2 linked regions of the Thermococcus gammatolerans EJ3 genome follow. The protein of the gene in region 2 binds, or shares a complex with, the protein of the main gene of each other region. Links are inferred from orthologs where the notes say so. Each region holds a gene or a part of one and is shown on either strand. Other genes may lie near its edges. The genes, in order: rpl12p and TGAM_RS07075.

The links.
Region 1: the proteins of TGAM_RS07075 (region 2) and rpl12p are in contact, whole or in part, in a crystal structure (PDB 5H7L), measured with the Pyrococcus horikoshii proteins. The link is inferred for Thermococcus gammatolerans EJ3 from one-to-one orthologs. Residues at the interface, in WP_048053510.1 of Pyrococcus horikoshii: Pro161, Met164, Met165, Phe168, Ser169, Ile172, Val195, Glu196, Phe202, Leu211, Ser212, Val213, Met216, Lys222, Phe223, Asn224; in WP_010886059.1 of Pyrococcus horikoshii: Leu100, Ala101, Gly102, Leu103, Ser104, Ala105, Leu106, Phe107, Gly108.

What each region holds. Positions count from the first base shown.
Region 1 is NC_012804.1:471,499-480,006, forward strand. The notes cover bases 2,275-4,948. They hold rpl12p (50S ribosomal protein P1), read left to right. Parts: upstream 2,275-3,288; coding sequence 3,289-3,609; downstream 3,610-4,948. Other genes in these bases: TGAM_RS02485 (50S ribosomal protein L10), read left to right, coding at 2,275-3,211; dcd (dCTP deaminase), read right to left, coding at 3,626-4,099. Also shown: cell division protein FtsZ, read left to right, coding at 1-167; TGAM_RS02465 (protein translocase SEC61 complex subunit gamma), read left to right, coding at 230-424; TGAM_RS02470 (transcription elongation factor Spt5), read left to right, coding at 436-894; TGAM_RS02475 (50S ribosomal protein L11), read left to right, coding at 923-1,420; TGAM_RS02480 (50S ribosomal protein L1), read left to right, coding at 1,533-2,183; more of TGAM_RS02485, read left to right, coding at 2,189-2,274; TGAM_RS02510 (hypothetical protein), read left to right, coding at 5,372-5,593; TGAM_RS02515 (DUF7344 domain-containing protein), read left to right, coding at 5,593-6,084; TGAM_RS02520 (DUF1102 domain-containing protein), read left to right, coding at 6,294-6,890; TGAM_RS02525 (DUF1102 domain-containing protein), read left to right, coding at 6,904-7,440; TGAM_RS02530 (signal peptidase I), read left to right, coding at 7,488-8,508. UniProt on the Methanocaldococcus jannaschii protein: Forms part of the ribosomal stalk, playing a central role in the interaction of the ribosome with GTP-bound translation factors.
Region 2 is NC_012804.1:1,307,666-1,316,436, forward strand. The notes cover bases 5,305-8,241. They hold TGAM_RS07075 (elongation factor EF-2), read right to left. Parts: upstream 7,904-8,241; coding sequence 5,705-7,903; downstream 5,305-5,704. Other genes in these bases: TGAM_RS07070 (NOL1/NOP2/sun family putative RNA methylase), read right to left, coding at 5,305-5,604; TGAM_RS07080 (HD domain-containing protein), read right to left, coding at 7,997-8,241. In the rest of the region: TGAM_RS07040 (glucodextranase DOMON-like domain-containing protein), read left to right, coding at 1-702; TGAM_RS07045 (hypothetical protein), read right to left, coding at 748-1,389; TGAM_RS07050 (tRNA (guanine(10)-N(2))-dimethyltransferase), read right to left, coding at 1,540-2,676; TGAM_RS07055 (50S ribosomal protein L35ae), read right to left, coding at 2,709-2,972; TGAM_RS07060 (metallophosphoesterase), read left to right, coding at 3,121-3,693; TGAM_RS07065 (hypothetical protein), read left to right, coding at 3,693-4,688; more of TGAM_RS07070, read right to left, coding at 4,675-5,304; more of TGAM_RS07080, read right to left, coding at 8,242-8,771. UniProt on the Methanocaldococcus jannaschii protein: Catalyzes the GTP-dependent ribosomal translocation step during translation elongation.

The sequences.
Region 1 (8,508 bases), 840 kb from region 2 along the record:
CGCAGGTCATCTGGGGTATTCAGCTCGACGAGGAACTTGAAAAGATGATCAGGATTCTCCTCGTTGTTACTGGAGTTAGCTCTCCGTACGCCGTCACCGAGGAAGAGAGCTCCCCCTATGGGGAGGAGGAGAGAAGGGTAGTAAGGCTCGATCTTGAGGAGTTCTGAAACCGTTACCTTTTTATTTGCTTTTAATCTCGCCTTAAGCAAGCGAAGTAGGGGTGTTCATCATGAGCGGGAACTACGTTGAGAAGATCAAGAACTTCCTTTCAGAGTCCAGGAGGGTCCTCCTCGTAACCAGAAAGCCAAGCTGGAAGGAGTACAAGCTCGCGGCTAAGATAACGGGGCTTGGAATGATCATAATTGGAACAATTGGTCTGCTCATAACTATGATCGGCTATCTGGTCATGGGCACCGGTCTCTGATGGTGGTTCCCATGAGCGAGGGCAAGATATTCACAGTGAGGGTCACGGTTGGTCAGGAAGAGACCACCGCGAAGCTGATCTACAGCAAGGTTAAAACTTACAACCTGCCTGTTTATGCCATCCTCGCTCCAAGCAAGGTTAAGGGTTACATCTTCGTTGAGGCCCCCAGCAAAAGCGCCGTGGACGAGGCAATAAAGGGCATCAGGCACGCTAGGGGGACTCTGCCCGGCGAGGTCAAGTTCGAGGAGATAGAGCACTTCCTTGAGGAGAAGCCAGCTGTGAGTGGCTTCGAGCCCGGCGATATAGTTGAACTCATCTCGGGCCCGTTCAAGGGGGAGAAGGCCAAGGTCGTTAGGGTCGATGAGAGCAAGGATGAGATAGTCGTTGAGCTCATCGGTGCAATAGTCCCGATCCCCGTTACCGTGAGGGGAGAATACGTTAGACTTATAAGCAAGCACCAAAAGGAGTGAACGGTTTACAGGTTGAGAGGTGAGAACGATGCCACAGGTCGTTGAAGTCCTCGTTGAGGGAGGAAAGGCCTCACCCGGACCCCCACTTGGTCCGGCAATTGGTCCACTTGGATTAAACGTCAAGCAGGTCGTCGATGAGATAAACAAGGCAACCAAAGAGTTCGAGGGAATGCAGGTTCCCGTTAAGATCATCGTTGAGGATCCCAAGAAGAAGACCTTCAGGATTGAAGTCGGTATCCCGCCCACAAGCCAGCTCATCAAGAAGGAACTCGGCATCCCCAAGGGTTCAAGCGAGCCCGTCCACAGCCCGGTTGGGAATCTGACAATGGAGCAGGTCATAAAGATAGCCAAGATGAAGATCGACCAGATGCTCGCTCCGACCCTGAAGGCTGCTTCGAAGGAGGTCATAGGCACAGCCCTCAGCATGGGAGTCACCGTCGAGGGCAAGGATCCAAGGGAAGTCCAGAGAGAGATCGACGAGGGCCTTTACGATGAGCTCTTTGCCAAGGCAGAAGAGGCCGAATGAGGCCTCTTCTCTCCGAATTTAGGGGTCATGGAAAAGTTTAAAAACTCATTCCTTTACGCATCTTTGATTCTTCGTCCTTGCTAAAATCAAAAAAGAAAGGGAGGGCTGTAAAGTGGCCTTCGACAGGCAGAAAGTCGTGGAAGCGGTGAAGGAGGCGAAGGCCCGGGCCAAGCCGCGTAACTTCACACAGACCGTCGAGATGGCAGTCAACCTCAAGGATATAGACCTCCGCAAGCCGGAGAACAGGTTTAAGCTTGAGGTTGTACTGCCTCACGGTCGTGGGAAGGAGCCCAAAATCGCGGTCATCGCTGATGGTGCCGTTGCCGAGGCGGCTAAAAGGCTCGGGCTTGATGTGATTAGTGGTGAACAGCTTGAGGAACTCGCGAAGAGCCCGAGGGAAGCGAGAAAGCTGGCGAAGCGCTATGACTTCTTCATTGCCGCGGCTCCGCTGATGCCCAAGATAGGTAGGTACCTCGGTAGGTACCTTGGTCCGAGGAACAAGATGCCACAGGTCGTTCCGCCGACCCTGACCAACCTCGAGCCCATAGTCAACAGGCTCAAGAAGACCGTCAGGATACAGCTCAAGAACAATCCGGTTGTCCACGCTCCTATTGGAACTGAGGACATGGACGACGAGAAGTTAGCGGAGAACGCCGAGGCGGTTCTCAACGCCATCATCAACAAGCTTGAGCGCGGCGAGAACCAGGTGAAGTCAGTGTACATCAAGACCACAATGGGACCGGCCGTTAAGGTTGAGAGGTGAGGGAGATGGCCCACGTAGCCGAGTGGAAGAAGAAAGAAGTGGAAGAGCTTACCAAGATCATCAAGAGCCACCCAGTGATTGCCCTAGTTGACGTGGCCGGTGTCCCCGCTTATCCGCTCAGCAAGATGCGTGACAAACTCCGCGGGAAGGCTCTCCTCAGGGTCAGCAGGAACACCCTCATCGAGCTGGCCATAAAAAGGGCCGCTCAGGAGCTCAACAAGCCTGACCTCGAGAAGCTCGCCGACTACATCGAGGGCGGTGCTGCCATACTCGCCACCGAGATGAACCCGTTCAAGCTCTACAAGCTCCTCGAGGAGAGCAAAACCCCAGCTCCTGCAAAGCCAGGGGCAGTCGTTCCAAAGGACGTTGTTATTCCTGCAGGACCGACTTCCCTTGCGCCGGGTCCGTTAGTCGGTGAGATGCAGGCCCTTGGAATTCCAGCGAGGATTGAGAAAGGTAAGGTCACCATACAGAAGGATTACACCGTTCTCAAGGCAGGGGAAGTCATAACCGAGCAGCTCGCGAGAATCCTCAACGCCCTTGGTATTGAGCCCCTTGAAGTCGGCCTCAACCTGCTTGCGGCTTACGAGGATGACATCATTTACACTCCGGACGTTCTCGCGATAGACGAGCAGGAGTACATCAACATGCTCCAGCAGGCCTACATGCACGCTTTCAACCTGTCGGTTAACACCGCCTATCCGACCAAGCAGACCATCGAGGCCATCATCCAGAAGGCTTATCTTGGAGCCAAGAACGTCGCGGTCGAGGCCGGTTACATCACACCTGAGACCGTCGAGGACATCCTTGGCAGGGCGATACGTGCTTTCCTGCTCATAGCACAGAACCTGCCCGAGGAGTTGCTCGATGAGAAGACCAAAGAGCTTTTAAATGCTCAAGCCCAAGTGGCCGTTGCGGCCCCTCAGCCAGCTGAGGAGAAGGTTGAGGAGGCCGAGGAGGAAGAGGAAGAAGAGGAGGAAGCAAGCGAGGAGGAGGCCCTCGCTGGACTGGGCGCCCTCTTCGGCTGAAACTTTCAATTTCCCTCGTATCCTGTGGATCCATGTGAAATGGATGAAAAAATGAAGATGATTGGAGGTGTGAAAAGATGGAGTATGTGTATGCCGCTCTGCTGCTCCACGCCGCTGGTAAGGAGATAAACGAGGAGAACCTCAAGAAGGTGCTTGAGGCCGCCGGTGTTAGCCCAGATGAGGCCAGGATAAAAGCCCTCGTTGCCGCCCTTGAGGGTGTCAACATCGACGAGGTCATTGAGAAGGCCGCCATGCCGGTCGCCGCTCCGGTCGCGGTCGCCGCCGCTCCTGCCCCTGCAGAGGGCGGTGCCGAGGAGGCCCAGGAGGAAGAAGAGGAGGAAGAAGAGGAGGTCAGCGAGGAGGAGGCCCTCGCTGGTCTCGGTGCCCTCTTCGGCTGAACTCCTCCCATTTTCTTTACTTTCTGACCCTTCTCTTTGAGAGCGCTATTCTCCTGCTCCCCTGATAGTTTCCGCGGTAGGGCCTTTTTGCAGGTTCTTCAAGCCTTATAAACGCTATCTGAACGAACCTTTCCCCGTATTCCAGAACGACTGGTTCGTTCGATGCGTTGAAAAGCATGAGCGTAAGATTGCCGTCCCATCCAGGGTCGACCCACGCGAACGAGCCGAGTATCCCCTCTCTTGCCAAACTGCTCCTTATCTTCATGTCACCCATAACATCGTCCGGGAGCTTAACCCTTTCGAGAGTTAGGATTAGGGCATGTTTCTTTGGTGGGATAATCACGTTGCCGGCCTCTTCAACATCGATTAGTTTCCCCTCTACGTATGCCTCCTTTCCGACCCTCAGGTCGTAGCCTGCAGGTTGAAGTGATTCCTTCGAGAAGGGTTCGATGAGTATCTCCTTTTCGATCTTCCAGTCTGGGAGCATCATGGCTTTCCACCGCAAGCTTTATTTTGGGTCGCCTTAAAACGGTTCCGAAGGGCCGGTGGCCTAGCCTGGATGGGGCGTCGGCCTTCGGAGCCGAAGGTCGCGGGTTCAAATCCCGCCCGGCCCGCCATACGAAAGACAAGGGGGGCTCCGCCCCAACACCCCCAAAATTTATCTGCACGAGGTTTCATCAAGGTTTGTGATTCTTGTCTAAAAGGTAATTCTAAGGAGTTTGCGCTTTCAAATGATAGTACTCTCAAAGAATTCTTTTCGAGGAACCCTCTGGGAGAGGTTTCTCTAAGAAGCGCTCCTTTGGAGCGCGGGAAAAAGTAAACCCACGTGAGAAAGCTTCTAAAATCTAAGAATTCGCATTTTACACGAGTCCATTAAAAGCGCAAACACTCTCAAAGTGACGCTGCTAAAAGAATCACAACTTTAATGAAACTTTGCCCAGCAAAGTTTCTTTGGTGAAGCTTTTTCCAAAAGCTTCAGTGCTGGCGGAAGAGTGAGTGCTTTTTAGAAGTGCAAGTTTTAGAAGGGGTTTCTACTAAATTTGCTCCTTCTGTGGGGTTTTACTTAAGAATGCGCCCTTTGGGCACCGATAGGGAGTTGTTGAAGCTGTCTTGATGGGTTTCTCTTTTGTGGTAAACCCGTTTAAAATTATCCAGTTCTCCAGTGCACAGCTAATTTTTGCCCGTTGGTGAGGGGGGCATTTTTGGTCAAGCTTTGCACAAGCAAAGCTTGTGGGGGTAAAATTTATAAATCCATCCCGGAACCTATCAACGGGCACAGCCCCGTGGTGTAGCGGCCAAGCATGCGGGACTCTGGATCCCGCGACCGGGGTTCGAATCCCCGCGGGGCTACCATTCAACTGGGCTCCAGACGAAATTCGAACCCCATGTTTTACTCTCATTCCTAAATTTAACAGCTGGACATTCAGCCGCACTTTTTCAGTATTTCTCTTTCTCTGCTCAACATACCTCCAAAATGTGGGTTATTTTCCAATCTTTTATCTATGCTGGATTTCTTCAGGGTTGCACATTCCTATGATTTATTTTAATTTCCAGCTGGGAGACAGCATTTTTGTCCGTTAGTTTTTTTCTAGCCTTTTTTGATCAATCTGAAAACTTTCAATTGAGAAAATTCAAATTCAAACTTTCTAGGAAGCTTTTTAAGGAGAAGAACACAGAATAGGTAAATAGAAAGTTATTCAAGGGGCTGGTAATATGTCCAATCCGGACTGCTCTAATCTGAGGGATATCGGGAGGTTTGATAATGAACGAAAATTTGAAGTTAGAGTGCGAGATCAGGAACCTCCTGAGATTGAAGGGACCGTTAAGCGTCGCTTTTATTACAAGGTTCTTGAACGAGATGGGGTTTGAGTGCACCCGACAGAAGGTTGAAAGGGTTCTCAGAGATCTCGTCTCAAGGGGGGTTGTTGAGGCATCACTTCGTTATAACAGACGGAAGCATTACCAGCTGAGGCGGGAGGAATGATGGCTTCATCAGCTTCCTCGAGCGTTATCCTTGGTAACAAGAGACGCATGCTTATGATAGAGTTTCTCCAAATGAAGAATGGACGGGCTGAGCTTAGGGACATAGTCGAGTACATAGCGGAGAAAGAGGGTAACACGGACAGGAAGCACAGAAAGAGTGTTTATGTCAGTTTGATGCAGACTCACATCCCAAAGCTTGAGAGGGAGGGGGTAGTTGCCTTTGAGCGTGGGGTCATAACACTCCTCCAGGTCCCCGATAACGTTACCCTCTATATGGAGGTCGTCCAGAGGAACGATATAAGCTGGAGCACTTTTTATGCTGGCTTATCGGTGATATTCCTCGTTACCGCGCTGTGGTTTGGAAATCTCCTCCTGGTTTTTGCATCCCTTACTTATTTGATCGTGGCGATCTTCCAGCGCATGAAGATGTACCGGATCCTTCAGCCTCGGGACTCAAAAAAAGGAAGAAACACCCGTAGAAATGGGAGGTAATGCCCCGTTACCCCCTGGTAACTTCCAACTTCATATATATCGAAACGGGCAACTGTTCTTTGGGTGCGACCGTATGGTTGCCCCGATCTGGGGCATCCGTGGTGGCAGTTTGATTTCAGTGTTGAGTGTTGTGGAAGGGCTGCGGATCCGCATGGATCCCACACTCGCAGAAGGGCCTGTTCCACGGTGCCTCGTATGGAGGCGAAAAAATGAGAAAGAATATTGCCCTTGGAATTTTTGGCCTGATAGTGGCCTTTGGTCTTGTTCTGGGAGCGGGGGCTAACTTCAGGGACTACAAAGCGACGAGGAGCGTCCACTGGGACATCGTTACCGACGACAGCGAGCTAATAGACCTGACCCCTCTCCAGCCCTACGCATACATTGACAACGAGACTGGAGTTCTAGTTGTGGACATAAGCCCGGACAACCCGAACTATCCGGGTTACGGAATGGGTCTCAGTCCGAACTCGGAGTACAACTTCGATGAGGTCTTTGAGGTAAGCAACGACCTTTGGGAAGAAAACATGACCATAGTCGTTAGGATAACTAGTGACAACGATGAAATACAGCTTTACGGTGCAGATGGGGACATCCACGATGTCACCACCGGGGACGTAGTTGAGTACTCAGACACTGCCGTTAACTCGGTTTGCTTTGTCGTTGAGTCCGGAGACGCCGTTAAGGTTGGTATGGACTTTGACGCCGGGAACCACGCGCCCGGCACCAGCCAGAACGCCACACTTCACATAGAGGCCTGGAGACTCGGAACCGAGCCCAGCAGCCTTGTTGGGAAGTGCGGTCAGTGAGGGGGAATGAGAGATGAACAAGCTATTTGGATTGGCACTGCTTATGATTGGAATGGTTCTGGCTGTTGGAGCCGGGGCAAACTTCAGGTACTACTCCGCAGACAGGCACGCGAGCTTTGATATCGTTTCCGATGACAACGAGCTCATAGACCTAACTGCGATGCAACCCTACGTCAAGTACAGCAACGGCAAGCTCTACGTGGACATCAGTGATGGCAACAGCAACAGGCCCAGCGGCGGAGGCGCCGGCCTGAGCCCGAATACCACCTATGTCTTCGAGGAGATGTTCAAGGTAAGCAACGAACTTTGGGAGAACAACGAGACTGACTTCCCGATCTGTGTCAAGGTAAACACCAACCACGAGCAGGTTAAGGTGTTCGCGGGAAACTACACCAGCCCAATAGCTGGACCCGCCAGCAACATCCAGTTCACGGTCTATCACGGTAACCCCGTTAAGGTTGGTATGATATTCGACACAACGAACTCAACCCTTGGGCAAGAGGACTTTACCATGACCATAACCGCCCACAGGGGTACATGTGAACCGTGATTTCTTTTTCGGGGCTTTGCCCCACCCCTTTTAGGGGAGTGAAAAAAATGAAAAGACTAATTGAGTACACGTTCACTTTCATCGTCCTCGTGTTTCTCATGGGTTCATTAGCTGGCTTCTTCCTGGACAGGCCCGTTTTCGTGTCCTACGCCTACTCCGACAGCATGACGCCCACGATAAACAAAGGAGACCTGTTCTTTGTTAATCCCTTCGCCAGGAACTTTGACGTTGGTGACATCATAGTCTTTCACAGGGGGAGTGGCTGGACGGTTCACAGGATCTTTGGGGTCACCAATGATGGCTACATCACCAAGGGGGACCACAACGTGGCCACTGACCAGCAGGATGGTAAGTTTCCGGACGTGAAGAGATCGGACATAACTGGTAAGGTAGTGACCCTCTTTGGAAAACCTCTGGTAATCAGGGGGGCGGGTGCGTTTCTCCAGTCTGTTAAGTTAAAGCTCACAAATCCCTACGCAATAGCCCTGTTGCTTGTTCTCGGGGCAGTTTTGACGTTTTCAGGAGGTTCAGGAAAGAGACATCGCCGCGTGAAGTACTATCGGATAAGCGTCCGGACAGTTTACGCGATAGGCTCAGTCCTCATAATCGCTGGTTTTCTCTTCGTCACCGTTGCGTCATGGGGGACGCTGGCCTTTACATATTCCTCGACGCTCGCAGGAGGCCAGAGGACGGGCTGGTACCTTCCGGGCTCAACCTTTGAGAAAAATCTCACCGTTGAAAACAGGGCGGTTTACCCCTTCTACTATTTCGTGGAGGGGAAGAGCACGAGAGCCCAGCTCCTTGATTCCAGCTTCCTTTACCTCAAGGGTGGCTCTAAGAAAAACATTACCGTCCACGTCACCGTTCCGAAGGACACGAGAATCTACCGGGAGGAGTTTCAGGTTCACTCCTACCCGGCCATTCTTCCCGCGTCGATTGTTGTGTCCCTTTACTCGATCAGTCCCTATCTCCCGCTCCTTGCCTACGCTCTGTTTCTGTCCACGCTCATGGTTTTCTTCTATCGCCTCGCGGGAATTTCTGACGGAGATGTGATCAGGATACGGAAGC
Region 2 (8,771 bases):
CTCGTCCCCAACTGGTTCTCCCCGAGCCAGGAGGAGCAACTGAGTTCCTACAACGCCAGCGCAGGAAAGAGGGCCACTGTTGACATGATCCCAGTCGTTCCGACAGGTTACCTCACGATAACGAGCGACCCCGCCAACGCCACCGTTACGATTGACGGAACCACCGTCGGAAAGACCCCCATAGAGAAGCTTGAGCTCCCGGCCGGAGTCCACAAGGTCATCCTCAAGCTCGACGGCTACAAGGACGAGGAGTTCAGCGTCTCAATCCAGGCCGGAAAGACCCTCGAGGTTCCGGTAACACTTTCAAAGCTCACCGGAATGCTTACCATAACCACTGACCCAAGCGGTGCGGAAGTTTACATCGACGGCAAGAAGGTTGGAGAGACCCCGCTCGAGCAGTACGTCCTTCCGATCGGAACCCACAAGGTTGTCATTAAGAAGGAGGGCTACAAGGAGGAGAGCTTCGACGTCTCAATTCAGGCCGGTAAGGAGCTGAAGTTCAGCTACACCCTTACTCCACTTCAGACAACGACCACCACGACTACTACCACCACAACCACAACAACAACCACGACCACCACTACCAAGCCTTCCACCACTACTACGACTACGACGACTTCTGAGGGCGGTGGAGGCATCTGTGGTCCAGCGGCCCTCATAGGCCTCGCAATAATCCCACTCCTCCTCAGGAGGAGAAAGTGACCCCCTTTCCCCTCTTTTCTTCTGTTTATTTCCTGCGTTTTTGAGTCACTTGGGGTTAAGAATTGGTGCTATCTCCTTATCAATCGGGACGGAATGTTCTCCAAGAAGAGACACCAACTCTCCGGGTGCCCTTAAAAGAGAGATTCCCAGACGGTAGTGGCCCCGGTATGACTTGACACGGGCGACGAGGAGGTATTCAAACAGCTCCGGGAACTCAAAATACCGTGTGAACTCGCCAAAGAGATCCAGCTCGTTGAGGACAAGAGGTGTATGGGAGAGGAACAGTGTTAAATCCCGCTCGCTGGCCCTCTCGAGTACCTCCACCACAGTGGATCCGTTCCTGCCCTCCAGCAGAGGGAATCCAGAAACAACTAAGGCAGAACCCGGATCAACGACATCCAGAGCCCTGATTACGTCCTGAATGCGATACGTCCTTCCGAAATGCAGGTTCCCGGTGTCGGTTGCGATCCTGTGGATAACCAACGGGGAAAAGCCACCACTGACCTGGACGTGGTACACCTTGCCCCTCTCGAGGAAGGCCCTTTCAATGTAGGCGAGCAGAAAAACCTCCGAAAGTTCATCGGAGAAGAGCACGGCAACGGAGCTACCCCTACTTATTCCAAAGGGAAAGCCCTCGAAAGGTTTTACCTCTTCTCTCTCCCCGGGAGCAGTAAAAACCAGCGCCATCATCCTGTGAATGGTGCGAACCTATTTATATCTTGCGTTTCGGGAAAACCAAAATGGGAGATCACGAACAGGATAACCACGTTGATGACTACCGCCAGGATCAACGCATGAGCACTAGGCATATTAGAGTCCGGGCAAAAGCCCTGTTCCTCATTTTCTCATGCTTCTGAGCACAACATCGAAGGGTGCGTTCGTCTTTATAGAGGTTGGGGAAAAGTGCGTTCTCGTCGCCTCAAAACCAAGGGAGTGAAGGGTCTCGATGACTCTTGAAATCTTCACGACCTCAAGGCCGTTTTTTCTTGCAAGTGCGTGAGTATCGTAATGGAATGGAACGTCGAGCTCTTCCACCAGCAACGAAAGGAATTGGAAGGTTTTCCTGTGGGATATTGATTCCTCGGATGTTTTGGTGAGCCTCACAAGTTCCTCCAGAAAAGCCTGGTTCTTGAGCGGCCCGAGCCACATTGGCCCGTACGCCCCCCGCTTGCCGGGGAGGAAGTCTCTTTCGTACTTAAACTTTCCAGTTTCATCCTGCCACAGGTAACCCAAGAGCTCAACGCTTTCGTCTGCCTTTTTTGCCCCGCTCCTCAGCCTCAAAAAGACCCTGAAGTAGTGATCACGGTAATATGCCAGCAGAACTTCAACGCCGAGATCGTACTTGGCCGCGTACCTAACGATCGTTCCTATTAAAATCCTGAGACCTGCCTCGTGACACAACTCACCTCGAATTGGCTCAGCGAGGTATTTCCTCCTGCATGCCCTCCGGTAAGCTCCGCAGAGAACCCCGGTGTCGGTCGCGGTGAGCCCGAGAAAGCCCCTTCTCCGCACGGATCGAAGGGCTGAATCGAGGAACTCCACAGGTGACCCGAAGGGGTCAAGGTCTATGAAATCAAAGTACCTGAAGTTCTCAGACATGAGCTTATTGGCATCGCCGAGGTTTACAACGAGACGCTTTTCAGGTAGTCCAAGCTCAGCCCTTCCATTCGCGAGCACCGGTTTCGATCCAAAGTTCAGCTCAAGGTTCTTGAGGATAAGGCGAAACGCATCTTCATTGATGTCGTTCATCCAGACTTCCTCTGCTGACGTTTCAAGGGAGTACCTGAGGCCTCTGATTCCCGTTGCGGAGAGGGCATCAAGGACGCGTCTCGGGGAGAGGGCTTTCACGGCCAGAACACTGATATCCCTGTTGAGGGCCATCACAGGATTGTAAAAAACCGGCGCATCGTATATTCTTTCAGCCTTTGGAACTAACACCCTCGCAAGTCCTTCCCTGATCTCCACAAGTTCCATTCTCCCACCGGAAAAAGAAATGATGTGGGGATTTAAAGGATTTCGACGTAATCGCCGAGGGCCTGACCTGGAAGGCCGGGCTTAAAGTATGCCTTGACCTCCCCTCTGTTACCGTGAACTCTCAGAATCTTCCCGAACATTTTCCTGCCGGTCGGTGTCCTCCACACCACCTTTCTGCCGATGAGGGCGCTCGCCCCCGCCCTGTCTTCAACGCCGATTGGCTTGAGAATCATGTGGTGGTTGTGTCTGTGCTCGTGGGAACCGGCGTAGGCGAGGATCAGGGCCTTTCGCCTCATGACCCTCACCCCAAGCTGATAGGGAAACGTGGATTTTTAAATGTTATTTCCAGCCCCACCCCAAGATCGACCCGTTCGCTGGATTGCCTGCCGTTAAGAGGAGAAACGGTAATATACACAAACCAACCAACGTTCATCAGTGCTCCCGATGCTCGGCTTCCTGAGGAGGAGAAAGCTTAGAAAGCTCAGACAGAATTCAGGAGAAACCCTCGTCATGCACATAGGGGACACGCCAGAGCGCGTTTATCCCTTTCTCAAAGGTCTCATCGGAGAGGCTCGGCCAGATGTGATAATCCACACGGGCGATTTAGTTGACAACATCAAGCTGGAGCGGAGACCTGACCTAAAGCCAGCTTATGAAGCAGGCCTGAGAAAGCTCGCGCGGATTCTCAAGGGCTCTAGAGCGAAGCTTTACATAGTTCCAGGCAACGAGGACGATCCCGAGCTTTTGAGACGGTTCTTTGGGGAAAGTGTCGTCGAGCCCGGAAGCATCGTCGAGATCTGCAGAAAGACCTTCGCGCTCGGCCACTGCTGGCGGGACGTTGCAGATAAGGAGGCAGACTTCAAGCTCTACGGCCATAACTTCAAAGCCATCCCCAGGGGACTGAACGCGGTTCTCGGCGTCAACTTCATCTTCCTGCCGAGCGGAAGGGTCGTTAAGGTGGATTACCCCGTGGGAACCGACACGGCCAGGGGTTACAGGCTTTGGAGGGGGTTGTGATGAGACTGCTCCGTTTTGGGCCATCGATTATCTTCCTGAGGACTCCACACAGGGAAGCGGTTGAATCAGCAATCGAGGAGCTTTTCGGCGTTGAAAAGACTCCAACTGACATCGCGATAAAGGAGAGCAGCGAGTTTGAGACCGTGCTTTTCGTCACGGACGAGTGGAAGAAAGAAACCATTCCCCCCGAGAGTGCGTTCCTCATAAGGTGCCACGCTCCAGCCGTTCTGAGCAGAATCATAAACGCCAACCTGCCAGTCGAGAAGGTTCACGTCGAGAGCGCGATAATATTCCTCAGGGTTCCCGATAGAGTCGGGGAAGGGCTCAAACTGATAGCCGAGAAGTATAACGGAGAGGTTATGGACATAAGGACCGCCCTCGATGAGGGCGAGGCTATGGACACGATAATAGGCCTGACGAGGAAAAAGCTGAACTCGCCAATAGGGCCAGAGGACGTGGAAGGAGCCGTCCTCGTGAGGAGGGACTTCCTGAGCGTTTACAGGGAACTGCTCATGGACACCCCGCTGTTGCTCCTCAAGCTCATGCCCGAGTGGAACGAGATGACGATAAAGCTCTACGACACGGCGAAGCGCTACGAGGAGAACATCGAGAGGCTCATGCTCGTCATAGAGGACCTTGACCTCGGCTTCATCGTTGGTGAGGGCTGGGACTGGGACTACCCGAGGCCTTTCATGCGCGTTCCGGTTTACAAGCTTAAGCTCCTGACATGGGAAGACCCGCTCCGCGTGAAGTTCCTGCTGAAGGGGCTTGAATACCGGGGCTACAAACGGCTCTGCGACATAGACGTCTTCGTCGAGGGCAAGAAGATAGACTGGGTGAAGCTGGGAAAGTTTGACTCCAAGTTCGAGCTGGCCAAGACCGCGAGGGAGGAGCTTGAAAAGCTCCTGAGCGAGGACGTTCGGAGAAGGCTCCACGAGATAGAGGAGAAGCTCCTCGGAGACACCAGAGAAGAGGGTGAAGTCAAAGCTTCCTGAGCTTCGCCACGAAGAAACCGCTCGTCCCGTGTCTGTCGGGATAAAAGCGCCTTGCTTTCTTTATTTCCTCGCTCAGCTCGATTCCGAAGGGTCTCGTTAGTGCGGGCTCGCCGTAGCGGAGGGGAAGCAGTTCAACGTCGAAGTTGTCCAGAACCCACTGGATTACGAACTCGTTCTCCTCCGGTTCGAGTGAGCAGGTTGAGTAAACCAGGATTCCGCCCTTCCTGAGGACGCTCAGTCCCTTCTCAAGCATCTTCATCTGGAGGTTCTGGCAGAACTTCACATCCTCTATCGTGCGGTTAGCCTTCCGCTCGGGGTTCTTGTGTATCGTCCCTGAACCTGTGCACGGCGCATCGAGGAGGATTTTATCGAACTCAACGCCGAGTTCGTCTATGTAGAGCGACGAGCGGTGGAAGAGAACTGTATTAGTGACGCCGAGGCGAGAGAGGTTTAAGCGGGTCTCCTTCAGTCTCTCCTCGCCGACATCAAAAGCGTAGATTATTCCCTCGTTTTCCATAAGCTGGGCCAAATAGCTCGTCTTTCCTCCTGGAGCGGCGGCCATATCTGCAACGACTTCGCCGGGCTTCGGCTCAAGGGCAACGGGAGGATACATCGAACTCGCTTCCTGGATGTAGAGGAGACCGCTCAGGTACTCGGGCGTTGATGTAATCGAAAACGGCTCGCGCGTGAGGCAGAAACCTTCTCTCGCCCAGGGAATCCTCCTAAACTGGAAGCCCTTCTTGTTGAGGAGCTTTGTAAGCTTTGGAATCTCAATGCGAAGCGTGTTCACGCGGAAGCACCTTGGCAGGGGCTTTTCCATCGCCTCGGCTATGCTTAAGGCCCTCTCGCCCCAGAGCTCGTAATAGCGCTCCGCGAAGGTCTTGGAGTAGCCGAGGGAAAACAACTTTTCGAGCATGACGAGGGTTGGAAAAGGGAGTTTAAAATCCTTCGTTTGTGCACGGGGGCCACTCCCACGAACTGAGAAAGGGAGAAAAGCGAAACAAAAGCGAAAGCCCTCACTGCTGCGGGCAGACGTCCTTCTCGGTCGGTGGGTTCGGATCGAGGCCCTTCCTCTGGCGTATCTGCCTGATGATCTGCTGGGCAAGCTCGTTCGGAACGCGCTTGAAGCCAGCGTGCTCTGTAGTCCAGAGGGCCTTTCCGCTGGTGGCACCACGGATGGCTCCGGCGAATCCGAACATCTCTGCAACTGGAGCCTCTCCGATGATAATCATGACCTCGCCTTCCTGCCTCATGTCGATGAGCTGACCGCGCCTCTGGTTGAGCTCCCTGCTGACGGCACCCATGTACTCGTAGGGTATGTTGATGATGACCTTCTGGTAGGGTTCGTAGAGGACCGGACCTGCCTTCATCATGGCGCAGTGGATTGCGGTCCTGATGGCCGGGTAGATCTGGGCCGGACCGCGGTGGACGTTGTCCTCGTGTATCTTGGCGTCGTGAAGCCTGACGATGACCTTCATGACTGGCTCCTTGGCGAGCGGTCCCTCGTCCATCGCCATGTGGAATCCGTCGACGAGGAGATCCATGACCTCGTTGAGGTACTGGATACCCTTGGTGTTGTCGAAGAACATGTTGCCGTTGTAGACGTCGACAATGCCCTTGGCAAGCTCGTAGTCCATACCGAGCTCGGCGAGCTTCTTGGCGACCTCCTTCGGGTTCTTGGGCCTGCCCTCCGGGATAATGCCCTCGCGAATTGCCTCGTAGATCTCGTCCGGCATCGGCTCGACGGTGATGTAGAACCTGTTGTGCTTGTTCGGAGACTTTCCTTCGACTATCGGGCTCTTCTTGGTTACACTCTCGCGGTAGACGACGATCGGCGGTGAAACGTCAACGTCGAGCTTCCACTCGGTCTTGAGCCTGTAGAGCTTGACCTCGAGGTGAAGCTCACCCATGCCGCTGAGGAGGTGCTGGCCGGTCTCCTCGTCGATCTTAACGTGCAGAGTTGGATCCTCCTTGGCGAGCTGTCTCAAAGCTTCGATGAGCTTGGGAAGGTCCTTAACGTTTTTAGCTTCAATCGCAACGGTAACGACGGGCTCGCTGGTGTAGTGGAGGGCCTCAAAGGGCTCGATCTTCTCAACTGAGACGGTCTCACCGGCCATAGCATCGCGCAGACCGGTTACGGCAACGATGTTTCCAGCGGGGACAGCCTCCATGTTGATCCTCTCGGGACCCATGTAGATACCGACCTGCTGGATTCTAGCTTTTCTCTTGCTGTTGATGAGGTAGACCTCCTGGCCGGTCTTGACGGTACCGCTCCAGACACGGCCGGTAGCTACCTCACCGGCGTGCTTGTCGAGGATGATCTTGGTGACGACCATGACCATCTTGCCCTTTGGGTCGCACTTGAGCATAGCCTGGCCGACGTCGCTGTTTATGTCACCCCTCCAGAGGTGTGGGATCCTGTACTTCTGGGCCTCAAGCGGGTTCGGGAGGTGCCTGACAACCATATCGAGGACGACGACGTGAAGCGGAGCCTTCTGGCGGAGCCCCTTAAGGTCGCCCTTGTTGGTGAGCTCGACGATGTCCTTGAAGGAAACGCCGGTCTTCTTCATGAACGGGACGCTGAGGGCCCAGTTGTAGTAGGCCGAACCGAAGGCGACGCTACCATCCTCGACCTTGACCATCCACTGACTCTTGAACTCCTCGGGGGCGTAGCGTTTGATGAGCCTGTTAACGTCGGTAATAATCTTGGCGAACCTCTGGAGTATCTCGTTCGGGCCGAGCTTGAGCTCCTTGATGAGACGGTCAACCTTGTTGATGAAGAGAACCGGCTTGACGTACTCCCTGAGGGCCTGCCTGAGAACGGTCTCTGTCTGGGGCATGACACCCTCGACGGCGTCGACAACTATAATCGCACCGTCAATGGCACGCATGGCCCTGGTAACGTCACCACCGAAGTCAACGTGACCCGGGGTGTCAATCAGGTTGATGAGGTAGTCCTGGCCCTCGTAGTTGTGGACCATCGAAACGTTGGCCGCGTTGATTGTAATACCCCTCGCCTGCTCCTGCTCGTCGAAGTCGAGAACGAGCTGCTTTCCTGCCAACTCTTCGCTAATCATTCCGGCACCGGCGAGCAGGTTGTCGCTCAGCGTCGTCTTACCGTGGTCAATATGAGCGGCAATACCCATGTTCCTGATTCTCTCAGGCTGGGTCATCAATTCCTTAATCTTCGCGATCATCTCTTCCCTTCTTCCCATAACGCACCACCTTTGGATGAGCTTGTCGGCTTAACTTAAAAGGCTCGGTTATAAAGCTTTTCCCCGGAAGCGAAAGAGCATTGGGGAGGAAGATCAGAAGACGAGAAGGCGTGAAACCAGCCTCCGAACCCGCTCAACCTCCGAGTTTTCAGCATAGACTCCCCAGCGCCAGTAAGTGTCCTTCAGCTCGAAGAGCGAGCGGACCAGGGGAGAGACGTCGCTGAGCCTCCTCAGCTTCCCCTCGACAAGAACGAAGGCGTTCTTTTCCTCGAACTTTGGCTTCGGAGGATAATCGAGCAACGCGAGGTGTCCGAACTCGGCTTCAAGCTCTCGCCTTAACTCTTCGAGGAGATCCCTTTCGAGGGGTTCAGAGCTCCATATGACACGCTTGTAGAGCTTCCGGGAGTCTATGGCACGAATGAGCCCCCTGACCTCTGGCTTGTCGCTCGTCCTGAGCCTAGCCACGAGGTCGATCTCGTCCATGAGGCGTATCTCGTCGAGCGGAATTCCCTCAAGCTTAACTGCTTCAACGAGCATTGCCCCCGCTATTCTGGAAACGTGATGGAGGTAAACCGTTGGGTACATCATGCTCCTTGCCAAGAGGAGGTTTTGAGCCGCCATGATGCCCTTCTCCAGGACCACAAGCCTCTCGCCGTCCCAGTGAAGGTTTCTGATCAGCCTGTCGAGATCAACGAGGCCGTAGGCAACGCCAGTGTAATATGCGTCCCTGATGAGGTAGTCCATCCTGTCAGCGTCTATGTCCCCGCTGACGACGGGATGCTTGAGAAACCGGAGGAACTCCCCGATGGAATACGACTCCTCGATGATATCCCTGACCTCGCCGTTCTTGATGAACCAAGCCGTATTT